One region of the Methylobacter sp. S3L5C genome, then DNA from elsewhere that is predicted to be linked to it. Evidence: riboswitches for the same ligand, from Rfam matches in the RefSeq annotation. Region 1 holds a riboswitch; the other holds the start of a gene.

What was found. Region 1 has a riboswitch for cobalamin ahead of KKZ03_RS12410 (CbtB domain-containing protein). Riboswitches for the same ligand answer to the same signal wherever they lie in the genome.
Region 2: another riboswitch for cobalamin. It lies ahead of KKZ03_RS10695 (TonB-dependent receptor domain-containing protein); the one in region 1 lies ahead of KKZ03_RS12410 (CbtB domain-containing protein).

Annotation. Positions count from the first base shown of each region.
Region 1 covers NZ_CP076024.1:2,779,599-2,787,969, reverse strand. The annotation lists gene KKZ03_RS12440 (hypothetical protein) at 1-245, opposite strand, end outside; gene KKZ03_RS12435 (hypothetical protein) at 452-766, opposite strand; gene KKZ03_RS12430 (DUF262 domain-containing protein) at 1,012-2,754, opposite strand; gene KKZ03_RS12425 (hypothetical protein) at 2,859-3,146, opposite strand; gene KKZ03_RS12420 (hypothetical protein) at 3,171-4,199, opposite strand; gene KKZ03_RS22055 (Arm DNA-binding domain-containing protein) at 5,169-5,348, shown strand; partial or broken gene KKZ03_RS22050 (ISAzo13 family transposase) at 5,349-5,516, opposite strand; cobalamin riboswitch at 6,173-6,394, shown strand; gene KKZ03_RS12410 (CbtB domain-containing protein) at 6,527-6,724, shown strand; gene KKZ03_RS12405 (CbtA family protein) at 6,687-7,454, shown strand; gene KKZ03_RS12400 (ferredoxin) at 7,454-7,765, shown strand; gene KKZ03_RS12395 (cobaltochelatase subunit CobN) at 7,758-8,371, shown strand, end outside.
Region 2 covers NZ_CP076024.1:2,403,202-2,411,572, forward strand. The annotation lists gene KKZ03_RS10675 (UvrD-helicase domain-containing protein) at 1-2,333, opposite strand, end outside; gene KKZ03_RS10680 (DUF2272 domain-containing protein) at 2,507-3,256, opposite strand; gene KKZ03_RS10685 (copper resistance protein NlpE) at 3,584-3,973, shown strand; gene mutM (bifunctional DNA-formamidopyrimidine glycosylase/DNA-(apurinic or apyrimidinic site) lyase) at 4,037-4,852, shown strand; cobalamin riboswitch at 4,903-5,115, shown strand; gene KKZ03_RS10695 (TonB-dependent receptor domain-containing protein) at 5,230-7,077, shown strand; gene KKZ03_RS10700 (hypothetical protein) at 7,129-7,707, shown strand; gene KKZ03_RS10705 (ABC transporter permease) at 7,837-8,371, shown strand, end outside.

The sequences.
Region 1 (8,371 bases):
GCTTGTAGTGCTTGTGTTAATCTTGGCCGCATTCCTGCAAAAGCTATATCCTCAAATTTACCTTTTTTATATATACCTGCTTGCGTTGCGCCTTTTGAAAAACCGAGTACTAAATATTCAGGAATATCACCCCCCCATGCTCCAGGGTCGTTAATCATTCTCCACTCAGGATGTGGTTGGATTAATTCGTTATCCATAGATGTGTAACATTCACTACATTGTAATTTTCCGTGCTTAGGTAACATGTTTTATTCCATAAAAAATGCTTAGCGTCTAAAATTGCTAGCCAATTTAAAAAGAAGGTGGCATAGGCCACCCTTTGAGTTACGTCATTACAGCGCTAAGATACACCATGAAAGCGTTCTGGTTGCTGCTTAGATGTTTCACCATAATCGAAAGTCACTGAATTTGTTTAACTAAAAATATTTCTTACCAATACAATGCGTGAATGTTATTCATCTTCATACTCGATAGGCTCATCAGTTGCGTCAAGGTGACCAGTAAACCCTACATAGATAGCCTCAATTGCAGCTCTAGTTACGAAAGTCAGATTGCTTATTGCCATATAAAGAGAGCCTATTATGTTTGTAACTAAAGGCCATACAACTACGGAAATAATCTCACCAGGAAAGTGAATCACTCCGAATTGCAAGCCTACCGCGACTGACCGAAGATAATTACCTCGACTAACCAAAACCCTAACGTGTGAGGTCGATTTCAAGAACGTTCTACCTGGCTGTTCAATATTTGAATCTGCTGTATTCATGCGGTTTTCTCCAGTTATTTGAAATTAGGAAATTTATAGGTGACTTTTTGTAAACAAAAGATAATTAGATTAAGAATATTTAAGCTATAGTTTTTCAGAAATTAAATTTCCATGAAACGTCGTTTAAATCTTCAACAGATACCATTCATTCAAGGGATGGTATCTGTTGGCATAGGAATTATTTATCTGAAAATGTATAGTTATAAGCAGAACTATCTGTTTTACGCAGTTATAGCCATTGCCAATTAAAACAATGACTTTAACCGATTTTCAATCCGTTCTTCTCTATGTTTAATGAATCCCAAAAATTTTTCTGGCCTGTATAAAGCCATGTCTTTGGGAAGTAAATGCTGATCGAAAAAATTATCATTGCGTGATTGAATCCATATACTAAAATCCATTTCTTCTTTTTCGATGATCTCATCCCGCGATAGTAGTAATAAATTAGGCATACGACTTATATGTAAGTCTATTTCATTTTCAGAAACGCCCAGACTGAGCAACTTTTCATTATCAAATAATTTTTTCGGAAAAAGACTAACTTTTTGATAATGGTCATTTGCCCAATTGTTATTATCATAAAGAGTTGATAATGCTACAAAACCAAGTTTTTTACTGTAACTGATATCCATAAATTTCCCTATGGCAACATTGTCATACTCTAAGACTAGACGACCCCTCAAAGTCATTTTAGTGACTAATGATTTTGCAGGAAAATAATTAGACGAACCTATTTCATCGTCAATTACTCGTTTTGCCATACCAATAGTATTTGCAGATTGACCAGTAAAAATACCGTTAAGAAGTGCGCTACCCAACCATTGCCTAATTGATTTTTGATTTTCAGGGTCAATTGCCATTTTTTTTGCATGATCAAGATTAGGCAGTCCGTAAAAATAATAGGCTATTACCATAATCGCATTTACACTCGTCAAATTACGCTTGTCTACTCCAAAAAAATTTACTGTTCTAAATGAGAGCTCTAATGCATTTTTTATATTTAGCCAATTAGCTTCAATTAATTTGATATTTTTTTTGGTAAAATTTTGAGTCTTTAATGAAAAATCTGTTTTTAAACAGAACACTAAACTTGTTCTTAAAATAAAATCTCGATTAACATCATTTTTACTTTCAAGCTCTGAATTCAAATATAGAACCAAATTATTTATTTCATCCCGTGCATTTGTAGTCCAGTTCTTGGTAAGCATTGACATTAATATATCTGACTTACTGAGCTTTGTGCCGCCATCATTTGCTCGAATGAAAATTTCGACAACCTTGTCATAAGATGGGCTTGTTTCTGTGTAATAAGAGATTGACTTATCTTGACAAATAACATCATAAAGTTTTTCAAAATTAGTTTCAAAAACATCTAGTTGTTCTTTTGATAGTAATCCTGCTTGCTCAACTAAAGCATGCCGACGTTTTCGATATGTATCTTTATTGCAATCAAGAATATCACTTACCTTAAACCAAAATTTAGTAGAACTATAACGTGAAGGTGGGGTTTCAAAAAAATCAAATCCGTAGCGAGTCTGTTTAGGATTATCGTCATCTTCCATTTCTGCCGATGGATCTTTAAGTAAATCCAGGTAAAGTGCCTTTTTAATCGGACCATTTGGGTTTTTACGCTGATTCTTTGGGCGATCTGAATAGGATCCTATTAAACCGATCATCAGTGAGGTTAGTCGCTGCTGCCCATCCATAACTAAAGTTATATTGTCATTTTTTAGCAAATCTATTTTTTCATCTTGATTTTCGCCACACCTAAAATCTATTATAAATTTATAGATTTCTCGCTCTTCTGTATTTTTTTCATTCACATCCCAAAATAAGAAAGAACTGATCGGATAATTCTGCATCAATGAATCAAATAGACGAGTAATTTGATCGGTATCCCAAACAAATGGACGTTGTATATCAGGTAAAAAATATGATTTGTTAAGTTTTCCAAGTACATTAGCTATTGTTGTTGAATCGTACGACACTATATCTTCCTTATTGTTACTACAAAATTAGATTTTTGGATAGCAGAATAAATATATGCTACTTGATTAAATTAAGGTTATTCTGATAACAAGATTTTTAACATTCACTTGGTTTTTGTCCTCGGACTGCCCTTTAGATAACCTGACGTAATAATGATATTGTTTTCATCTTGCTTGCTCCTGACCAAATAAGTGTCTTTCATTTTATCGAATTCCTTCAGCATATTTTCTAAGTGTTTGCGTGCCTTGGTAAAGCTTTTAGATTTAAAATAAACCAAATCCGTCCCTCCATGCTGATGTTCAACTTCTCCATATTGAAGGAGTAAATCCAAAACGAGCTCTGGTATACAACGTTGTTGTATTCGGACTTCTGTGTGTTTTGTTAAAATCATGACAGTTCCCTTAATTTATTTAGGTCAGTTAAATAATGTTTTAGCGCGAAGTTCAGCGACTACTGATGCTAATATTTTGCTTCCTTCAACCACAAAGGTCGTTAGGTATAGGGATTGATAAAAATTTCCCAGCGCCATTAGTAATACTGGTGTTAATAACTCTAGCGATTCCGTTGCGACTAGATTTTCAAGGTTTGTGTAGGCATCTGTTAACAATTCATCCCAACCCATGCTCTTAGATAAATCCGTAATTTCAAGATTTGCTAGCTTTCGTAAAACAAAACAGTGGTGTCTAAATTGCCCCAATGTTTCATAAGACTCATAACTTGGTTCCGCATCGTATGAAAATGGACCTGTAAAACCTTTCTTAGTGAGCAACCACCTATAAGCCTCGTCATGATCAATGTATTTTTCGCCTGCTGCTATTACTAATCGATCATGTCCTTTAGAGCTCACTGCATTTCTAACAGTTTTTATACCTACTCCTGCAAGTAATGCTATTTCCTCGAGTGTCAATTGATGATAATCTGTAAGCTTCCACCTTGCATAGGCGGCATCGGTAATGGTCAGCAAAATATCTAAAATCAAATTCCCTTTGATATTAAATACTTCAAGATTATTCACTCCATCATCTTTAAAAGGTAGAAACGGGAGAGTCGTTTGTCCTAATCTACGGCCAGATTTACGCTCAAAAACATTACGGAACGATCCAAATTCTGTTAATAAATCTATTAAGTGATTTCCATCTATTAAGTGATCACCAAGTTCATTTTTTATTGACCCAGTCCCCCATTTTGCAAATTCAAAAATCTGTTCGATTTTTGTTACAAAAACAGCTTCAGCTAAATTGCTACTCAATATATACGACTCAAGAGCTTCTGTAGATCCATCGTAATGAATATCTCCACCCTCATAACCCAGTTGATCAATATTTAATAGTCGAGCACCTGCCTTCCCATCAAAAAGACAATCTGTCCACATAGCTAAAATACCCAAAAACTTTATTGCGGCTTCTTTTGCATCATCTTTTGTTATTTTTGCCAAATCTACCATAACTCACCTCGCCTATAAATGAACGCAGGATTAAATATGTCCCGACGAAAAGAAGTATATCACTATTCTTTCTTTGTAGGGAACTTATTTATCAATTTATCCCGAAAAGTTTGAGTTGGCATTATTTTTACCTTCTCTGATGCTTTTTAATAGAGATTAGTAGTGAGAGAAAACTATTTAATAGAAGACTATTTGATTAAACGACACCGCAAACGTATGAGCTAATTGGCAAGCAGTTTTATGTAGCGTAATTGCGAAGGCCTCTATATGATATGTATTAAAGGGTTTTCTAGAATCGATTGTCGGCTTTCTGGTGTTATGTTGCTATAGATTTTCAGATAAATAATTTCAATGTTGACAGATACCATCCCTTCAAGGGATGTTATCTGTATGGGCTTACAGCGACATAAGTTGGAAATTTAATTTCTGAAAGTCTATATTTGAAAAATCTGGAAAGATTGACTCTCGTAGGTCGTTTACTGATCTTCGCGAATGGCAGGTTTAGGGGAGTGAAAAACTAAAGTCCTATGGCTGGTCTGGGTCGATAACAGGCAGTCAAAAACGGGTAAAGTTAGGTTTAGCTCTTAAATCGTCAGATTAAGTCTGAAAATAAATAAAATTAAGAATATGGATATATCAAATTCATATCCAAATCTGGAAACAAATTTAGACAATTTGATGGGAGGGGTAAAAAATAAAAACGTTACCTTAATCGTTACCTTTTATAAATTTCAAATAATATCTTAATTATAAACAATTAGTTATGGATAAATTCAATACCGGCCCTCGGTACCATTCGAGGATTTATTACCGTGCAAAGAAATACATAAACCCGCAAGTCGTAAGGCTTAGCGGGTTTTTTATTGTCCAACGAAATGGTACCAGATACAACCGTATTCACCTAAAAGTGTGTCCTTTATTGTGTCCTTTGCTATAGTGTCAAAAAAAAGACACAATAAAGGACACACTATGGCTAAGAATATCAATAAAGACGTGACCTACAAGGCAGCCAAGTCTAAAGAAAAAAATTACATGATTAATGATGGTGATGGACTGTTTTTGTTTGTGGGCAAAAATGGCGCTAAGTTGTGGCGGTTTATTTATACGTTTAATAAGACAAGGCAAAAACTGGCCCTTGGTAGTTTGTAGTCGGTAACTATTGCGGTTCAAAACCTCCGCCATGGTGCTGGGTGATGGTAGTTGATCCGCTTGGAAGCCTTGGGTAGTTAACTGTTCCAAAGCTTTCGCTGCGGTCAGTCGCGTATATAACAGTGAAGTATGAAAGGTCGGATCTTGCTGGCTGTAAGAATCTGCCATTGCCTATAGTGCCTGGGCCACATCAGGATGCTTTTCTTCCCCTAATTTATTTCCACTGCAAGTCGCTTGCACTCCCTGACAAATAATTCAGGTGCTTTGATCATTAAGTCCTAACTGAACGGTATAACGACCCCAACCAAATATCCTCCGCTAATCGGGTGTTACCTGTGTAATATTTTAATGTCATAAGCGCCTGAAAAGCCCTGCGCTCCGCACCTGACATTTTAGTACTCGCCAACTTCAAATCTTCGATTTGAGATGCGCTTAAGAGCAATAGAATTGGCTTGGGAGTGGATTGCGTAATTGTACTCAGTGGAAAAATAAAGAAGACATCCTACATTGAAAGGGTAATATTTTCTTCGCAAATCGCCTAACTTAATATTACATGGGGCTGATAAGGATTTACCAATCGCATTGATAGAGCGAGGGACAATGGTGCAACAAAGAATATTTACGGGAACATTAACTACGCTGTTTGAAATAATAAAAATCACTTACGATTCAGACGCCAACTCTTATTATTGTTGGGAATGTGGTAATTTTACGGACACAATTAAAGTGGTTCAATGATTCTGATAATTCTGATTCATTGAGCTAATACCTGTTGAAATAATGAACTAATCTTGCTAGTTTTTTATTCAGTGCCTATACTACCGGTTGTAAAAATCGCATTAGGTATTCTGGGACAGTCTGTCTTTAGAATTTAAACGGGAAGTAGGTGAGATTGCTTTAAAGGCTAACAAAACCTACGCTGCCCCCGCAACGGTAAACAAGTAGAAAATTTGCATAAGCCACTGTGTCATTCATGGGAAGGCGTAAATTTTTGGAATAATTTCCGCTTGTAAGCCCGGAGACCGGCCTAAGGTGATCGTCAGATTTGTACGCGGAGGGCGTTCAGATGGATTGCTGTTCCCGTGTCCATCTTTTTGTTTTCTCCTTCTGCAAATTATTTTTTTAACACGATCAATATTGTGTTATTTACTTATTATTGCCTTTCACAGGAGAAAAATATGTCTTTAGTACCTTTATTAACTGCTAACGTCGATACACCATCCCTTTCAAATGCTTTAAAAGATAGCATCTTACCTAGCCTGCTTGCCGGCATATTAGGCTTGGCGCTTCTGTATGGTGCAGGTTTTTCTGAAACGATACAATTTCACAATGCAGCGCATGACGGTCGTCATTCCGCCAGTTTTCCGTGCCATTAATGTGCTTAACCTGTCTACCTTCAAGATACTTGTAGTCTCTGCGCTATGGTCAGGGTTCTGGACAGGTTTATTATTGACGGCTCTTCAGAGTATTCAAGTTATTCCAGTATTAATCCAAGCTGAAGCTTATGAAAAGCAAGCAACGGTCACAGTTATTACTACTCATACTCATGATGATAGTAAAGAGACCAAAATACATGATCATCATGAAGCCGTAGAATGGCAACCCGAAAATGGTTGGGAGCGAACAGTTTATACGGCAGTGACCAATATTAGTTTGGCTGTCGGTTTTGCGCTATTGCTGGGCGCTACCATTAATCTACGCGGCCCGGTTAGTCATTGGCGTAACGGTTTGCTGTGGGGATTGGCGGGTTACACTGTTTTTTTTGTCGCGCCCTCGTTGGGCTTGCCTCCGGAAGTTCCCGGTACTGAATCTGCTAATTTACATGATCGACAGCTTTGGTGGTTGATGACTGTTTTAATGACTACCGTTGGACTGTGGCTGTTGTTTTTTTCTAAAACCAGGTTAAATAAACTACTGGGGTTCGTATTGCTGGTATCGCCGCATTGGATAGGCGCACCGCAACCCGACGTTCACAGTAGTGCCGCACCCGCTGAGTTGGCTCATCTCTTTATAGCGGCAACTGCTTTTGCCAACGTGGTATTTTGGTTGGTTCTGGGTAGCTTAATGGCATTTTTTTCAAGCAAACATCAGGTCTCTAACAAATAATGCGTACCTATTCCAAACATGTATTGATGTGCACCGGTTCACGCTGCACGCAAGACGGCAAGCAAAGCGAAGCAATGTTTAAAAAGCTGGGTGAAAAAATCGATAGTCGCCCTGAATTAAAAGTGAAACGAACTCGCTCGAACTGTTTTGCTGTTTGCAAAAACGGTCCAATATTAGTTGTTTATCCTGAGGGGGTTTGGTATAGCTGCACGAATGAGTCGGTGCTGGAGCGTATAGTCGAAGAACACCTGCAAGGTAGTAACGAAGTGAGTGAGCATATTATCCACCGCTTGGGTGTGGGTGATGTCTGAGCTTAAAGCGATGAGCGCATCAATTGCATTATTGACCCATACCGCCAATGATTTAACCGTGTTACACAATGCGCTAGGGCAACTGCCTGAAGATTTTGCGCAAGTGAGCGGTTTTAACCTACAGACATTGGAAAGTGAAGCGCAACAACCGGCGGCACTTATCCCTCAACTGGCTTCAGCGCGAATCATTGTGTTGCGCGTATTAGGCGGACTGGGTAGCGTACCGGGCTTTCCGGAGTTGCTAAAACAAGTGCAAAGCAGTGGACAGCACTTAATTATCATCAGCGGCACGGGCGAGCCTGATCCTGAATTAGCGGCAGCTTCAACCGTATCAATGGATGTGCTGCATCAGGTACTCACTTATTTTCAAGCCGGTGGCAGTATTAATATGGCGCAGCTTCTACGCTATCTGTCCGATCATTTTTTGTTGACAGGTCTGGGATTTGAACCTGCGATAGCGTTACCGGAACACGGTATTTATCACCCTGATTTACCGCAAAATGCCGACATTAACGACTGGTTAACTATCCGCAATATCGAATGTCCCAGTGTCGGCATAGTTTTCTATCGTGCACATTGGATGAGTGGTAATACCCGCTTTGTCGA
Region 2 (8,371 bases), 380 kb from region 1:
TTGTCCAGACCCAATATCACCACATAATCGGCCTCTTTGCCTTTGGCGGCATGAGCAGTCATAAAATTAATCGTCAACTCTGGATACTGGCGTTTTAACGCCGTAACATCCGGCTTTTTAAAATTAAAGCGCGCCAGTAGCAAGACGCTGGCAGGTTGGTTTGCATTGGTACTAATGGCAGTTAAAGCAGCTTGAATGCCGATGTTGTCTTGGTTGGTTTTAATCAAAGATACTGCATTATGTTTAATGCGGTGATGGCTGCGTAGCTGTTTTTTGATTTGGTCGGGATTTTGTGTAACAAAGCGCGAAGCCAGATCACCAATTTTGTTGTTGAAACGAAAGGTCTTGTCGAGAACGCTGGTCGCCGTTGCGCCAAAATGGGTCTCGAAGTTTTTCGTCATTGAAACATCACTACCGGTAAAGCGGTAAATCGATTGCCAGTCATCGCCGACACAAAACAGACTGCTTTCAGGCTGTTGCGCCATTAATGCTTTTAATAGCCGTGCCCGACTTGCGGAAATATCTTGAAACTCATCGACGAGTAGATAACGATACGGTGATTGATAGCATCCGGATTCAACGTAATCAATCGCCAAGCCAATCATATCTTCAAAATCAATGCTGGCGGCATCGCGTAATTGTTGCTGATAAGCTTCATAGACCGGCTCAAATAAATAGGCGGCTGCTCGCAGGCGCTCATGGTCTTCATGCTGACTGGCCAATTCAACCAATTGTTTGATGTTGAGATTCGCGGCTTTAAATAAAGCCAGTATCTGCGCCATTAATTGACTAAACTCAGAAACCCGTCCCAGTTCTTTGAGTGTTGCCAATAACGTGTTTTGGGGCAGGGGATTAAATTGCACGCCTGCTGCCAGCAACTTTTCACTTAGCGTTATTGTCAGTCGACCTTGTTGTTTCAGGTAGCTGTAAGTTTCGATTAAGGATGTATGGTGTTTGTGGTGTAAGGCCCGTTTCCATTCCATGCTTTCCAGATAGCTTTTTTGATCGATAAACACCGGTGTTTGGTTGTGTTCATTAACGGCAAAGTGTTCAATATATATGCTATAGTCGGGCAGATAAAAGTCCGGCTGGTATGCTTTGTAGTCCGGCCCTGCTGTGTTAATCGCATAGTTGGCTTCGTATTGGTAGGTCACACCTTGTCGATAAAGAAAATTGGCGATCTCACATTCTTCGTAGCTTTTTACCAATTCGCCTTGTAGGGTACGAAGCTCGTTTTCCAGCAGGTAAGCGTTATAGGCAGCGACGCTGTTAAAGCTGAATGGGTTTTTGTAGGGATGCGTAAAATGCAAGAAGTAGTTAATCATCCGTGACTTGTAGCGATCGTCGTCAAGCAGTTGTTGAATCTGCCCATCAACAAAACTTACCCGCAGCAGGTCATCCTCGGCCATTTTATCAATAAGCGGCACTTCGCCTTCAACCTGAGTGATGATATGTTTGCCAAGGCTATGAAAGGTTTTGACAGTCAGTTTGTCGATGCCCAATTTGTCTTTAATGCGCTGGTCCATTTCTTCGGCCGCTTTATTGGCATAGGCCAGCAGTAAAATCTGTGCTGGTTGTGCCAGACCGGCTTTGACTAAATACCCGGCACGGCCGATCATGGTGCTGGTTTTTCCGGTGCCGGCACCGGCCAGAATCAGATTGTGCTGCTCATCAATCACACAGGCTTTACGCTGCTGTTCGGTCAGTGGATTACTTTCTACCTGATCAAAAAAAGTGCGGTATTGGCTGACTTGCTGTTTTACAAAAGCGTGGTTTAAAACGCTAATGTGCTGAAGGCCGGGTTCCAGGAGTGGACTTATTCGTTGATAATTTTGCAATGCTTCTTTAGTCAAATAATCAAGACAGTCTTTGCGTTTAAGGCTGTCAGATAAGAATTGATGTTGGCTTAACCATTGCTCGGCAAGCGCTTGCCGAATATAATGTTTTCCGAAAAAAAGTGCTTCGGCTTCTTGCATGGCTTGTTGTAAAGCGGGTTCTAATTGCTGATAAAAACCTTTAAAAGCGTTCGAAGTATGGTGATTAAGTGTGACCCGAAGTTGTTGTGACTTATTTTTGGCAACACCGCCAAAACGAAAAATTTTTCCGTCTTCCTGGGTAATGATCAAGGTATCCCAGAACCAACCTGTTTTAACCGTCACCGGCAAGTTAATGGATAACAAAGGGAGGGGGTGTTCGCGGTTATTGGAAGCGCTGAATACTAAATTATCGTTACCGATACTGAAAGCAGGATAGGGGCTGTGTGTGGCAAACCGTCTGGCCCAATAATTGAGGCGGTAGCTTAATGGTTGAGGTTTTGTGGTATGGTCAGGCATAGGAATTTTGAAATTGGCTGCCTGATCAATGATATTTGCTTGTCAGGACTGTCGAGGCGGCTAATAAGGCAAGTCGATTTTATTTAGAACACTGTTTTCTGGCAAGTATAGCATGCAGGACTTATGTGCAAATGCTTGAAATAAAGTTATGGAACAGAATTTTATGGTCTATTTTAATTGCGCTGTTCTATCACCAATGACCATGGTCTGGCTTTTGTGCGTAGCAGCTTGCCTGCGCCATCCAGTTTGATATGCGCTAAATTGACTGCATCCATAACATTGCCTCCTATTACATCAAGTTCACCAAACCGTTTTGCAACCACTAAATCACAGTGGTAAGGCCCACGCCTTAAGTCTTGATAACTGTGGATTGACTGGATAAATTCTTCGCCTCGTGGCGCACAAATAATGTCGCCGGGCTTGGGCGCATAAGCGTTAACGGGATGGCTTACAAAGCTGTTTTCGGAACCAGCGATCAGCACATACTGAATATAATCCCAATGCAAAACGGTAGAGGGGAAATCGCTTTCAGGCACGCCGGCACTCCTGGCCAGCCAGACAATAAACGCGCCTGACCAGGGTCTGATTTCACCTTCATAGCCGATTATCGGTAAGTCTGTCGCCCTATACCAATACATGAATATCCGGCTAAAAAAAGGCGGTAGGGTTTCATGACCGTGGATAACTTTATCAGGATAAGTGATGGTCGGCGGTTCACTATCATAATTAACTTCCGGGCGGCCAAATAACTCCCATTCCTGGCGGGCAAGATAGATCATTCGTTCTCTAATGTCAGGAATAGTAAATGCTGAGGGGGTATTCGTTGCCGCTAAAATTGCAGGTGCTTGCGCCTGTTTTTGCAGGGTGCAGCCAGTAACAAGCAAAACCATACTGAGTAATAGATTGAGTAATAGATAAGGCATATTTAAGTTATCGTTAAATCCAACAGTCTAGATTGACACCTTAATATAAGCTGCCAATTTTTGTAAAACAGTATGGAAAAACCAGCTAGGCATTGTTAAAAACAATATCATAATCGATTGGGTATAAATCGTTATTTAAACTTGTTACTTATAATTTAATAGGTCAAATTTAACTTGCACTGCGCCTTCGATTTTTTACTTTAAATCTTTTCTATGCTAGGATTTTTGCCAAGGATTAAAATGATAGCAGGTAGACAATTTAAAAAGCTTCTGAAATTTTTTCTTTTTATCGTAATTTTTTCTCATTACACGCCGGTTTTTGCTGAAATGGCAGAAACAAAGGATGATGTCGGGCATCACGCACAAGACAGTCTTGATTGGCCTGGCATTTATTATGGTTTTTTACCTTGTGATGATTGCCAAGGAATTAAAACAGCACTCGCTTTAAACAAAAATAACAGTTACTTGTTGATTACCCAATACGTTGGTAAATCAGAAAAAGAAATTACCGAAAAAGGGAAGTTTACTGCCGGTAATAAAAGCAATACCCTGGTTTTAACACCACGCAATAGCCCAACTCCCCGGCAATATTTAGTCGATGAAAATAGGCTGATTCAACTGGATGATAATGGCAATCGCATCTCTGGAAAACTTGCAGAGCGTTATATTTTGCGTAAAAAAAATTTAAAAGAACCCGCGCCACATTCGTCACATTGAGCTGGCAGTCTTTGGCATGGCAAATGTCTACATACCAAAAATAAAATAAAGGCCACTATCACGATGCCCGAATTACCCGAAGTTGAAACAACCTGCCGTGGTATTGCCCCTTATATTGAAGGGCAAACGATTAAGCAGGTTATTATTCGACAACCCAAATTACGCTGGCCTGTACCTGAAGAACTGAACCATATTTTAACGGGTTTGCGTATTAAGTCAGTTTCCAGAAGGGCAAAGTATCTACTGTTTACTACCGATGTCGGTACGATGCTGGTGCATTTAGGTATGTCGGGCAGTTTACGGATTATGACCACCGGGCAGGGGCCTGGTAAACATGATCATCTTGATTTTATTTTCAACGACGACACGGTGCTGCGATTTAACGATCCACGCCGGTTTGGTGCCGTGCTATGGACCTCAGCGCCGATAGCCGAGCATCAACTACTTAAAGATTTGGGCCCGGAACCCTTGTTGGCAGGTTTTACTGGTGAGCTTCTTTATGCCTTATCCAGAAACCGGAAAGTGCCGGTAAAGTCATTTATTATGGATAGTCATATTGTGGTGGGTGTCGGTAATATCTATGCCAATGAAGCGTTATTTATGGCGGGTATTTTACCTTCGCGTCATGCCGGAAAGATCTCTCTGGCGCGTTATCAAAAGCTTGCCGAGTGTATCAGGATTATTTTACATCATGCTATCCAGGAAGGTGGAACCACGTTACGAGATTTTGTTAATGAAGCCGGCAAGCCCGGTTATTTTAAGCAACAACTTAAGGTTTATGGTCGTAAGGGACTGCTTTGTGTCGACTGCCTGCAACCCTTAACCGAAATAAGACTGACCAATCGTTCAACGGTATTTTGTAGCAGTTGTCAGAGTTAATAAACGTGAAAAATAACATTACAGCTTGCATTATAAAGATTACCCCCTATAATTGCGCTCTGCTTTAAGGTTCCAGAGGATAGTCAAATCCAATGGTTAAACGGGAAGTCGGTAAGGCCTATGCCAAATCCGAAGCTGCCCCCGCAACGGTATATAAGTAAAGAATTATCAGTACGCCACTGTGTTAACCAACATGGGAAGGTGATGATTCAGGTTAACACCACTTATAAGCCCGGAGACCGGCCTAAAAGTATAATTCGCTACAGCGGAGGGCTGTTTTGCGTAGTGATTACGCACCTTCGTGTTTTTCATTTAGCTTCTGTTGTCCTCCGCTGTTATTACTTAATCTTTATGCGCGGGCGGCGCAGGGGACAATCATGCAAAAAATTATAGCGGGTTCATTATTACTCGTGGGTTTTAATGCACAGTCACAAGCACAACAAAATTCCAAAGATAATTCATTAGAACTACCTAATATGGTAGTTACTGCAACCAGAACCGAGACCCCTAAAAATCAATTGGCAACTGCAGCCACTGTTTATACCCGAAAGGATATTGAACGGTTACAGATTAACACCTTGCCTGAATTGCTAAAAGGCACCACCGGGATTGATATGACTCAACAGGGTGGTTACGGAAAAACCACGAGTATATTTATGCGCGGGACCAATTCCGATCATGTTCTTGTGCTGATTGACGGTATTAAAGTCGGTTCTGCCTCTTTGGGAACCACTCCTTTTGAATTTATCCCCATTGATCAGGTTGAGCGGGTGGAAATCATTCGGGGACCTCAATCAAGTTTGTATGGCTCGGAAGCAATAGGTGGGGTTATCCAGATTTTTACCCGTAAAGGTAGTCAGGAAGATAAGCCCAGTGTCACGTTGGATGCCGGTGGTGGTTCTTACGATACTTACCGGGTTGCCGGTACGGTGAGCGGTAAATGGAAAAATAACTGGTATACCTTGGGTTCGTCAGGCTTAGGTTCGCATGGTTTTAATTCACAGCAAGCAACGCCGGGGCCTTACGGTGTTAATCAGCCAGATAACGATGGTTACAATAATGCGGCAGTAAACGCACGCGTTGGCCACCGTTTTGATAAAAATAATACTGAAGTTGAAGCATTTTTTATGCGGGCGCAAGGGACAACAAATTATGACGGTAATTATCAAGATAGAACCAACTTCATAGAGCAGGTTGCCGGAACAACAGCCAGTATGGATCTAATGAAAAACTGGCGCTCAACCCTGCGTTTTGGGCAAAGTCAGGATGATGGCGATCAGTTTGCGCCAGGCGGTTCATTTTCCAGTCAATTTAACACTGCTCGCTGGAATGCCAGTTGGCTCAATCAGTTTACTTTATCGGATAAGCACCAACTGACTGCCGGTTCTGATTATCGGCTGGATGAAGTGACCAGTTCAACAATTTATAATGTTGACTCTCGTTATGATGTTGGGGTGTTTACCGAGTTACAGAGCAAGCTGTGGGATGATCATTTTGTTAATGCCTCAGTACGTTTTGATGATAATCAATCTTTTGGCAGTTATGTGACGGGGAGTGTAGGTTGGCGTTATAACTGGAATTACGGTGTTAGTTTGCTGGCAAATTTTGGTAATGCCTTTAAAGCTCCCTCTTTTAATGATCTTTACTATCCAAATTATGGTAATCCCACTCTGAAGCCGGAAGAATCAACCTCGTTTGAAACCGGAATTGCCGGTAATCATGATTGGGGGCAGTGGGAGGTTCGGGCTTATCACACTAATATCGATAATTTAATTACCCCAACGATGGATCCCGTCACTTATAATTTTACGGCAGAAAATATCGGTAAAGCTCAAATTCAAGGTATAGAGACTGAAATTGGCACCCAATTAATGGGCTGGAACGGTAAGTTGAGTATGAACCTGTTAAACCCTCAAAATAGGGAGACTAATGCCCGATTACCTCGTCGAGCTGATCAAACCCTGGCTTTTGATTTATCCAAAACTTTTGGGTCTTTTGATCTGGGCGCTAATGTGATGGCGCAAGGCAATCGCTTTAATAATCTACAAAATACTGTTGAGGTAGGTGGTTATGTTACGGCTGATTTACGGTCGGCTTATCACATTAATAAAAACTGGATACTAAACGCCAAATTAAACAATCTACTGGATAAACAATATCAACTAGTTGATACTTATAACACAGCAGGTAGAAACTTTTTTCTTTCAATCCATTATAATAACTAACAGTCTTTCGCCAAGGACGGCTTTATTTTTAATTCACCACATTATAAAACTATGAACATAAAACAATGGCTGCATGCCGAGTATTTACCAATAGCCCTGATTGCGTTGATGGCGCTGACACGTTTTCATCATTTTGGTGATGTACTGCATCTTCCTGATGCTTCATTAGCGGTCTTTTTCTTTGCCGGTTTTTATCGTAAAAAAGCCTTGCTGGGCTTCTTGTTGGCGTTGGCGGCATTGATTGACACCATCGCTATTGAAAACGGTACCAGCGGCTGGTGTGTTTCGCCTGCTTATGTCTTCCTTATTCCTACTTATACTGTCATGTGGCTTGCCGGTCGTTACTGTGCAACCTTTAAAGCAATGAAAATTGCGGAGTTGACCAAGTCTGTCGGTTTGTTAACACTGGCCGCATCTGCCGCATCTGCCGCATTTGCCATTTCCAATGGTAGTTTCTATTTATTTTCAGGTCGTTATGCAGACTTGTCGTGGGGGCAATATTTCTCACGGATAGCACAATATTACCCGTCCTATGTGGGCGCTACCTTAATTTATGGGGTTGCCGGTTACGTTATTGTTAAGTTAATCAAATTATTGCCTGAGCTTCAGTCTGGTCATAAACCGGTTTAAATCAGTCTATAGATTTTTAGATAAATAACTTTTATATCAACAGATAATATCTCTTTAAGAGATGTTATCTGTATGATCTCACTGTTTTAAGTAGCTGGTCGACAGTATTTATTTAAGTCATCCCCTCCCATGATTGAGACTGAAGCAAGTCCTGATTTACCTCCCAATCTAACAGTCGTTACGTGTGATGATGCGCAGTCAATTGTCATATTAACCGGCTGCTGGAATCTTTGTAACCTGGCCATAACGCCTGGTCTGCAACAAAAAATAAGCCTCAACGCCATTAATAAAACGGCACAATGGGATCTGCTTACTGTTGATAAACTCGATAGTATGGTCGCTTTGATTATCTGGCAAGCTTGGGGACAATGCATACCGGAACTGTTACGGATAAAACCCGAACATCAGCGCTTATTTGAGCGCTGGCAAGCGCAGAGTATGCCTGTTGCCGAACCTGTAGAGTCTCGTTTCAGGCGTTTTTTTAACTATTTTCAGCAATTAATTTGGGGCTTTTGGGCGCAATTATTGAGTCTGGTAACCATGTTGGGTCAACTGGTTCTGGATTTTGGTTATCTGTTGCGCCATCCACATGAAATTCCCGTTTCTGAAATTTCCATTACCATTTATGATGCCGGTGTTAGAGCTTTAGGAATTACTGCACTCG